Regions from separate parts of the Paenibacillus sp. GD4 genome, predicted to be linked through region 2. Evidence: predicted binding sites of a transcription regulator. Region 2 holds the regulator's gene; each other region holds the start of a gene.
What was found. Region 2 encodes LexA, which represses DNA repair genes until DNA is damaged. Its sites were predicted from a motif close to CGAACATATGTTCG; they were not measured.
Positions count from the first base shown of each region.

Region 1: RAC89_RS22645 (YhjD family protein) is a predicted target of LexA. The motif match lies at 1,620-1,633, and genes of this name have one in related genera.
Region 3: RAC89_RS06000 (WYL domain-containing protein) is a predicted target of LexA. The motif match lies at 1,409-1,422, and genes of this name have one in related genera.

Region 1 covers NZ_JAVCYK010000001.1:4,792,355-4,795,634, forward strand. The annotation lists gene RAC89_RS22640 (LTA synthase family protein) at 1-1,352, opposite strand, end outside; gene RAC89_RS22645 (YhjD family protein) at 1,652-2,023, shown strand; gene RAC89_RS22650 (DNA polymerase IV) at 2,020-3,280, shown strand, end outside.
Region 2 covers NZ_JAVCYK010000001.1:426,489-429,768, reverse strand. The annotation lists gene glnA (type I glutamate--ammonia ligase) at 1-1,064, shown strand, start outside; gene lexA (transcriptional repressor LexA) at 1,381-2,001, opposite strand; gene RAC89_RS01930 (LysM peptidoglycan-binding domain-containing protein) at 2,149-2,514, shown strand; gene RAC89_RS01925 (DUF896 domain-containing protein) at 2,750-2,953, shown strand; gene RAC89_RS01920 (hypothetical protein) at 2,982-3,280, shown strand, end outside.
Region 3 covers NZ_JAVCYK010000001.1:1,256,624-1,259,903, reverse strand. The annotation lists gene RAC89_RS06015 (spore coat protein CotJB) at 1-189, shown strand, start outside; gene RAC89_RS06010 (manganese catalase family protein) at 292-861, shown strand; gene RAC89_RS06005 (hypothetical protein) at 886-1,260, shown strand; gene RAC89_RS06000 (WYL domain-containing protein) at 1,442-1,642, shown strand; gene RAC89_RS05995 (dihydrofolate reductase family protein) at 2,066-2,596, shown strand; gene RAC89_RS05990 (CBO0543 family protein) at 2,686-3,280, shown strand, end outside.

The sequences.
Region 1 (3,280 bases), 4.4 Mb from region 2:
GCCCGGTCGGATTCCCGGATACTCTGGGCATAGCTTTCGAGCTCCTTCTTACCGGAGCCCTGCAGTCCTTTGACCGTCAGAGGATCGGCGCCTGCCACTCCTTGAATGGGCAAATGATTTTGCATCGTGACCAGATGGATGAATTGCGGCGCCTCTCCTGCGTTCAGCACATCCATCACTTGCCGGGCGGCCGCCATATCGGAAATAAATCCGTTATCCGTTAGAGTGTCTGTATAAGCGATGTTATCCTGAGTGATGAATTGATCGAAGCCGAGCACCGGATACACGCGGTTCCGGTTGTAGAAGGTTCCGTCGAACGGATGAATCGCCGTCGTTTGGTAGCCTTTGTCCTTCAGCAGGCTGACCATGGACGGGAAGCGATCGGTTTTGACCAAAAGCTGCTGATAAGGCGTTGCTCCTTGATTCATAAACGACATGGAAAGCCCTGTGAGTGCTTCGAATTCCACATTGGAGGTACCGCCGCCGTACGTAGGGGACAGCGACTTGCCCGACGGAAACCGCTGTTCATTCCGGTGCAGTCTGCTGAGCGGATCTTCACTGAAGGAGACGCCGGAGAGCCGCGTCGGATCGAACAAGGATTCGTTCATGACCAGAACGATATTCGGCTGCTCCTCGGAAGCCCCCGCAGCGGAGGCCGGGTTCGTATATTTTTGGAGGATCCGGTTGATCTCTTCTTCGCTGTAGCCTGCCCGCTGGCTTTGAATTTTCGCTCCTATATTTTGCAGAAAGGCGATCACAAATCCATTCATCAAATAATTTTCCCGCTGGTTCCAGTTGTGATCGACAACGCCCAGCTTGGAAAGCGGCTTGGCAAATACCGTGCTCTGTACGTGAAAGCAGGAGAATACCATGAGCGCCGCTGCGAACACACAGCCGAAACGGTAAGCCATTCCCTTTCTGGCTCTCGGAAGAAAGAACGTTGCCGTCAATAACACGACGCTCCCGGCCAGCACAGCGGTCACGATCCGCGGCGAGGCGATATCCCGGGCAATGTTCAGTATTTCCGAAAACTGCCTTAGCTGGTTTAAATCCCAGGGATAGACCGGCTCCCCCAATACCATCAGTTTATGATAATTGCCGAACGTCAAGGCGCCGACCGCCGCGGCTGCGATGCCTGCCGCGAACAGCGTATTATCGAACAAGCCGTCCAGTCCGAGAATCAGGATGAACAGAATCGCCGTCGATAGAGCATACAGGGGCATATTATCGCGTATCCAGTCAATCCAGCTGTCCTCGAACGGCTTAAAGGATGCATATTGCATCGCAAGGACAAGAAGATTGGCCGTCACGAAGGAGATTCCCAGACTCCAGCCGGTTTTGAACCGCTTCATAAAGAACCTCTCCTTTCTTTGTTGAAAAAAGCAAAAGAGCCTCTGTGGTGGCAGGCTCCTCCGTCAGGTGCTATTCCGTTGACCGTTTTTTTACAATTTCATTATATTTTCTTTACATTAAATTAACATGAAAATAGACTGAAAGTTTGCTGAAAGCTCAATGAGAGCCGTTCGATTGCGTTCCGACGCTGCCGGGCGGCATTTCTTTTTGTTTCCAAAAAAATTTGCTTGCATATCGAACTTGTGTTCGGTATATAATAAAGAATACGAATACACGTTCGCAATATGGTGGTGTGATTATGAGTGGTAATCCAAGGGTCGAGACAGAAGAGGATATTCAAATCATCAAGGAATACACGCTGCTGCCTATTTTGCTGGATATGCTGGCACGAGATCTGAACGAGCTGAAGCTGTATAAGGACAAGGTTGTTTATCACCATGTGATCTCTTACCTTCAAGAGGTCGAACGATCGATTTTTCCGGAGCTGCAGGCGATCAAGAGCAGGATGAGGAAGCACAATATTCAAATTTTGAAGACGGAAATGAATGCACTGGGCATCGAGGTGGAGTACAAGGTCCGGGGCTACATTCATCATTTTAAAATGTTAAGGAGCCTGGTGAAAGCGGAGCTCATGACCTTGCTTATGGACATAAGGAGGCGGTTAACATGACCGGGAAAAGCGAAAGAACGATTTTTTTGGCGGACTGCCAAAGCTTCTACGCCAGCGTGGAGAAGGCCGACCATCCCTGGTGCAGGGAGAAGCCGGTGGTGGTGGCGGGAGACCCTGCTCTTCGCTCCGGCATTGTTCTGGCTGCCTGCCCGATCGCCAAGGAATACGGGGTCACGACGGCCGAACGCCTGGGAGCCGCGATGAACAAGTGTCCCGAGCTGGTGGTCATGCGTCCGCGCATGCAGCATTATATCGATGTGTCGCTGATGATTACACAAATTTATAAGGAATATACGGACCTTGTGGAGATTTTCTCCATCGACGAGCAGTTTCTGGATGTAACCGGAAGCCTTCGGCTGTTCGGGGATCCCGTTACGATCGCCCGATCGATTCAGCAGAAGGTGCTGCAGCAGACGGGAGTGAAGGTCAGGGTAGGGATCGGTACGAACAAGATGCTGGCGAAGCTGGCCACGGACATCTGGGCCAAGAAGAACTCTGAGGGCATTTTTACACTCAACCCGTCGGATGTGGAAGGGAAGCTCTGGAAGCAGCCGGTGAATAAAATGTTCGGTGTCGGTTCACGAATGACAGGGCACTTTACCCGGTTAGGCATGCATACGATCGGGGATATTGCCCGCACGCCGCTGCCGCTTCTCAAGGATAAGTTCCGCAAGCGCTTCGGAAAGCAGAGCGACATCCATGCCGAGGTCATGTGGCGAACCGCGAACGGGCTCGATGATTCTCCCGTAACGCCGGGCACCTTCCTTACGCCGCCCAAGTCCGTCGGTCATATGATGACGCTGCCGAGAGACTACCTGGAGAACTCGGAGGTGGAAACGGTGCTTCTGGAGCTGACCGAGGAGGTTTGCCGCGATTGCCGCAGCAAAGGCTTTATGGGATGGGTTGTCTCCGTCAGCTGCATGTGCAGTCCGTATGAGCAGCCCACGGGGTTCTCGCGTCAGATGAAAATGCCGGACCCCACCAATCATACCAATACGGTATTTGAAGCGGCGAAGGCGCTGTTCTACCGGTACTGGGATCGTATGCCGGTACGCCGCGTAGGGATTATGCTGAGCGGTCTTATCGATGATTCCGGCTATCAATTGACGCTGTTCGAGGATCAGATCAAGACGAGAGCCCTGGATAAGGCTACGGACCACATCAAGGAACGCTTCGGAAGCGCTGCGATCATCAGGGCCTCCTCGCTTCGAGCGGCAGGTCAGGCCATGATGAGGTCACAAAAAATCGGAGGTCATT
Region 2 (3,280 bases):
GTTTGATTTGTGACGTTTATTTGCCGGACGGCCGTCCGTTCCCGGGAGACCCTCGCGGCATTCTGAAGGCGGCGCTGAAGGAAGCCGAAGAGATGGGCTATACAGCGATGAACGTAGGTCCGGAGCCGGAATTTTTCCTGTTCAAGACCGATGAGAAGGGCAACCCGACCATGGAGCTGAACGATCAAGGCGGTTATTTTGACCTTGCTCCTACAGACCTTGGCGAAAATTGCCGCCGCGAGATCGTTCTCACGCTGGAGGAAATGGGCTTCGAAATCGAAGCTTCTCACCATGAGGTTGCTCCGGGTCAGCACGAAATCGATTTCAAATATGCGGATGCCTTGAAGGCCGCTGACCAGATTCAAACGTTCAAGCTTGTAGTGAAAACCGTAGCCCGTCAGCATGGGCTGCATGCCACTTTCATGCCAAAGCCATTGTTCGGTGTGAACGGCTCCGGCATGCACTGTCACCAGTCTTTGTTCCGCGGCAGCGAGAACGCGTTCTATGACGAGAGCGACAAGCTGGGTCTGAGCGCTACGGCCAGACAATATATGGCAGGTATCTTGAAGCACGCGCGCGCGTTCGCTGCGATCACGAACCCTACCGTTAACTCGTATAAGCGTTTGGTACCAGGCTATGAGGCACCTTGCTACGTAGCTTGGTCGGCGAGCAACCGCAGCCCGATGATCCGGATTCCGGCATCCCGCGGCGTGAGTACACGCGTAGAAGTGCGTAACCCGGATCCGGCAGCGAATCCTTACTTGGCGCTGGCGGTTATGCTGAAGGCCGGCCTGGACGGTATCAAGAACAAGACCCAGCTGCCGCCTCCAACCGACCGTAACATCTACGTGATGACGGAAGAGGAGCGCGAAGAGCAGGGGATTCCGAGCTTGCCGGTGAATCTGAAGCAAGCGATCGACGAGCTGCTGCGCGATGACGTCATCTGCGATGCATTGGGCGATCATGCACTGGCTCATTTCGTTGAGCTGAAGGAAATCGAGTGGGATATCTACCGCACGCAGGTTCACGCATGGGAACGCGAGCAGTATTTGACCTTATATTAAGCTAGTGAGACCCGAATGAGATCCTTTTGTGATCTCATCCGGGTCTTTTTCTTTTTTGCCCGATTTCTGCAAATGCACAACAAATGGATTGCGAAAGGGGGGCATTGGTGCATTTGTGCGATTATACAAAAATGTATGGGGAAAGAGGCTGCTGATAGCAATTCACCCCGTATATTGGTGCTTATTCGCAGAAATACGTCTTAAGTGACGATTTTGAAGGCTTCAAAGTTGTACTATTGCAGATTTCGGGAGAGTCTTTCAGTTGCCAATAAAAAACGCTCCTTCTACCGTGAAGTAGATTGGAGCGTTTGTGAGTTTAATGAATATCTCTAAAGAGGCCGATGACTTTGCCGAGAATGGTCACGTGCTTCAAGCGGATCGGCTCCAGTGCGGGATTCTCCGGCTGAAGACGAATGTGATCCTTTTCCTTATAGAAGGTTTTTACAGTCGCCTCGTCTTCCTCTGTCATAGCCACCACGATCTCTCCGTTATTCGCGGTCTGCTGCTGGCGGACGATGACATAGTCCCCGTTGTGAATGCCGGCTTCAATCATGCTATCCCCGATGACGCTCAGCATAAAAACCTTATTGTCGCCAACGAAGTGGCTTGGCAGAGGGAAGTAATCCTCAATGTTCTCCGTAGCGGTGATCGGGACGCCTGCCGTAACTCGTCCGATTAATGGCACGCGGGCAACGGACACCGAATAAGCGCCGTCATTCTCCGTACCGTCCAAAATCTCGATGGCCCGCGGCTTGGTAGGGTCGCGGCGAATTAACCCCTTCTTCTCCAAACGCTCCAGATGTCCGTGTACCGTGGAGCTGGAAGCGAGTCCGACCGCTTCGCCGATCTCTCTAACCGAAGGGGGATACCCCTTGTCCCGAACTTCATTCTTAATGAAATCCAAAATCGCCTGTTGGCGGTTGGAAATCTTGCTCATTCGTATCAACTCCAATTTTGGTAATCATTACTTGGAGTATAACACAGAACCGGAGTTCGTACAAACATGAGTTCGAAAAATCGTTGACACAAACATTTGTTCGTGTTATATTATGAACAGAACAAATGTTTGGGGGGGCGATTACTAATGATTCAAAATCCTACACTTATTCATAGATACAATTCTGCTGACGAGTCCAAGCAGCTACATAGCAAGAAGAAGAACAACGGCTTAAACGCTCGTGTGATCTTTACCGTGACGGCCTTATTGCTTTTCTTATCTTTCGGAGCCTTCGGTGCTTCGCTGTTCGGCGACCAGGACGCTTATGCTGCGACTGAAAGTGAGCCCGAGCAGGCAGTGGTTATCGTGGACCAGGGGGAGACGCTATGGTCGATCGCTACTGAACACGCAACGAAGGGAACGGATGTTCGTGATTATGTGCATGAGCTGAGGAAGATGAACGGGCTGAAGAACAGCAATGTTAAAGTAGGGCAGAAGCTGTTGCTTCCGTGAGTGGGTTTAGCTATGACCATTACAATTTTTAGTTGTGATAATACGCGGGTCTTACTATAAGATGAAGGTGCTGTCGAATCCGAAGCAGCGCCTTTTTTCTATGCTTGGTATTCTCGATCATTCCCCTCTCGTCACTTGACAATCCTACCCCTTAGTGTCAAAGTATTAAGGGACGATGAGGTAAATGCAGGTTTCCTTCATCACCATTGGACAAGTCATAACTTGGAGGGTAGTCATGAGCGAACACGAAAGCGAACACGATGCGAACGTCAAGCGGATTAATGAGCTGGCCCGCAAAGCGAAGGCGGACGGACTCACCGATGAGGAAGTGGTAGAGCGTAACGAGCTAAGAAGGAAATATATCGACGCGTTCAAATCTTCGTTACGATCCCAGCTGGATAACATTAAGTTTGTCGACGATGAGGAAGAGAAAAAATAGGGTAAACGGACAATAAGGGGTATTGGAAATGGCGCGTAACTGGGAACGCATGGTCCGACGCAATCGTAAGATGGCGAACAAGCATCGGCAGAAGTACGGGAAACAACAAATAACCGCTGCGACAACAACGGAGGAGTCTACGGTTTATCGGGGAAGAAGCTGGTTTTTGCCAATCCTGCTCGTGCTGACAGGGATTTTTTGCTTCATTATTTTCCGTGAAACCAGGCAGGACGATAACCTGTACTGGATCACCGGGGGCAGCTACATTTTCCTCGGCTTGTTTATTTTCTGGCTGCGTCGTCCTTATTTGAAGGTAGGGAAGGATTC
Region 3 (3,280 bases), 830 kb from region 2:
CTGTACCTTGACACCCACCCCGATGATGAACAGGCCATCAGGCAGTTTAATCAATTCACTCATCAGCGGCTGCAGGTGGCGCATCAATTTCAGATGGAATTCGGACCGCTTACGCAGTATGGCCACAGCTTCGGCTTCAGCAAGCATCCATGGCAGTGGGCGGAAGGCCCTTGGCCGTGGCAGGTATAGGCACGCACATGGCGCTTAACGTTGTAAGGCGGGCTGAGCTTTAATCGTTGCAGCGCCATGGCAGGGTTCTCTTAAACATTCGTTAACGGAGGGGAGCGTACTATGTGGATCTATGAGAAGAAGCTGCAGTATCCGGTACGGGTCGGCAAATGTGACGTACGCATGGCCAAACTGCTCTTGGAGCAGTATGGCGGAGCGGACGGAGAATTGGCAGCGGCGTTACGGTACTTGAACCAACGTTATTCGATACCGGATAAGGTGATCGGGCTGCTGACGGATATTGGGACGGAGGAATTTGCACACCTAGAAATGATTGCGACCATGGTGTATAAGCTGACAAAGGATGCGACACCGGAGATGCTGAAGGCCGCGGGACTCGATGATCATTACGTGGCGCACGACAATGCCTTGTTTTATCAAAATGCCAGCGGTGTGCCGTGGACAGCGGCCTACATACAGGCGAAGGGTGACCCGATCGCCGATTTGTACGAGGATATTGCGGCCGAAGAGAAGGCTAGAGCTACATACCAATGGCTTATCGATATGACCGACGATGTCGATCTTCAGGACGGTCTGAAATTCCTGCGGGAGCGGGAGGTTGTGCATTCGATGCGCTTCCGTGAAGCGGTCGAAATCCTTAAGGCGGACCGGCAGCAGAAGAAAATATTTTAATAGGATCAATGGGAGGTTGGCGCTGTGCAGAAGGAGGATATTCTGCTGGAGCTGCAGTCGCTCCCGGAACGGGTACTGCGGGCGGAGCAGGATTATTTGAAGGCGTTGTCCTACTTGGAGGAGAGCAGGCTGGCGTTAACGGCCAAGACGAACGAGCTTTTCTACCAGGGGACGATTCAGGGCAAGAATGAACAGGCGCGTGAGGCGGAGCTATGGCCTCATACGCATGAGCTGCGACGTCTTGTATTGAAGGCGAAGCTGGCTGCGGAGCAGGCGAAGAGCGAGCTGACTTATGTCAGGAATAAACTGGACAATACAAGGCTCATTGCCCAGATGGTGCTACATGCCCCACCTTCCGCTGCAAGCTACGATAACTGGGCCGCCGGCCCGATGGATTAGCTTAAGAAATAGCATGCCCCTGTGGGTGTGCTATTTTTTTATTTTTCCATTTTGCAGCTTCGCTTTCCCAGTAACCATTAGATAGGAAGTATTGGTAATAGTTAAGTCCTCCTTGCATAAAGAACGTTCGTTCTGTATAACATAAAGTAGAACAAACGTTCCTGTTAAAGGTGTGATATGTATGGATATGGAAAAATACGTCGGTAGAACAATTGATATTATTTATATTGGCCTTGACGAACGAATCACCCAGCGGCGGATCCATGTGAAATCCTCAGTTGGCGGTATCGTTAAGGCACATTGTTTACATCGAAATGCCCCAAGAACTTTTCGAATCGAGAACATTCTGGCAGTAAAGCCGGTGAATCAATATGCTTCATGATGCCGAGCGTAAGCTGTTACGTATAATTGGAAACTTTACAGCTATCCGTAGAAGAACGCCAACGGTCCACGAATTAACGATCAAGACGGGACGTAATGAAAAACTTGTATATGATTCGCTTGCGATACTGGCTGAAGAAGGTTTTATCGAATGGGATAAAACAGATCCGGAGACAATTCTTATCATACGTGCCTGGGAGGATCCTCCGCCGGAGGACTATAGGTTATTTACGGAATAAAAACAAGCTGGTTAGTGTTGACTTAAAAGCCCTTGGATATTGCTGGTCGAGCCATGACTGTGCACATTAGCAATCCATGAGAAACCGGGCATGCTGTTGGATGATAAAATCTAGACATAAAGGAGGCTGCAAATGGAACGCCTAATGATGAATGTGCGAGAAAACCAGGGAGGAGAGTCAGCCGCATGGCAAAAATCATTTTCGCATTGAACCAGTCTCTGGACGGGTTCGTCGACCACACGGCATTTCAGCCCGACCCCGTGCTATTCTGTCATTTCATCGACGACGTGCGCAGCTTGGCAGGCATCCTGTACGGGCGCCGCATGTACGAGACCATGCGGTATTGGGACGGAGACCATTTGGAATGGGATGCGCCGGAACGGGAATACGCAGCGGCGTGGCAAAGCAAACCGAAGTGGGTGGTGTCGAGGACGTTAAAGTCCGTCGGTCCGAACGCTTCTCTGATCGAGGGCGACCTCGCAGCGGCTATACGTAGGCTGAAGGCTCAGCATGAAGGGGAGATTGAAGTTGCCGGGCCGGAGTTGGCTCACAGTCTAACCGAGCTCGGTCTCGTTGATGAGTATCGACTCTATCTCCATCCAGTCGTGCTGGGTCACGGAAAGCCGTTCTTCGCCGGGCCGCGGCCGCCGCTGCGCCTGGTGGCAAGCGATAGAATTGGCGAACAGGTGATCAGGTTGACCTATGTTCCGGAATAGTTGTGCTGTTGATCCAACGGCCAAGGAAATTGCGTAATATTACTGTTATTAATTGTGTACCCTAAGGACAACAAGGAGGGAACACAAGGATGACGCAAACACAAGCTGATTATTTTCATAATATAGTATCGACTCAAGAACAGCTTACTCGTGAGGGGGTTAATTATTGGTCTCTATACTCCAATTTTACCACCTGGCAATTTTGGACAATCCTGGCTATGCTTATAATCCCACTCATTCTAGTATACAGATTTATTGATCGGACAAGGATTTACCAAATCGCATTTTATGGATTCGCCACTCATGTGCTATTTGCTTATACAGATGTATTCGGCATCCGTTACGGGTTATGGGGATACCCATATCAGGTAATACCGTTTCTGCCCAGTGTTTCATTAGATGCTGCGCTGATCCCGGTAGCGATCATGTTCGTCTATCAATGGACCCTTAAGCGAGGGAAAAACTTTCACCTGTATGCCGTCTTAACTGCACTGGCATTTGGGTTTGGTTTCAAACCATTACTGGTCATGTTCGGTTTGTTCGAAAAATACAAGTGGGTAAATTACTTTATCATCTTCCTTATTTATATAACCCTGTATGAGGCGGCCTACCTGCTAACCTCCTTATTTTCGAAAATGAAAACCTCTAATCCGAAGGGGCAGGGCAGACAGGATTACAGGGTTA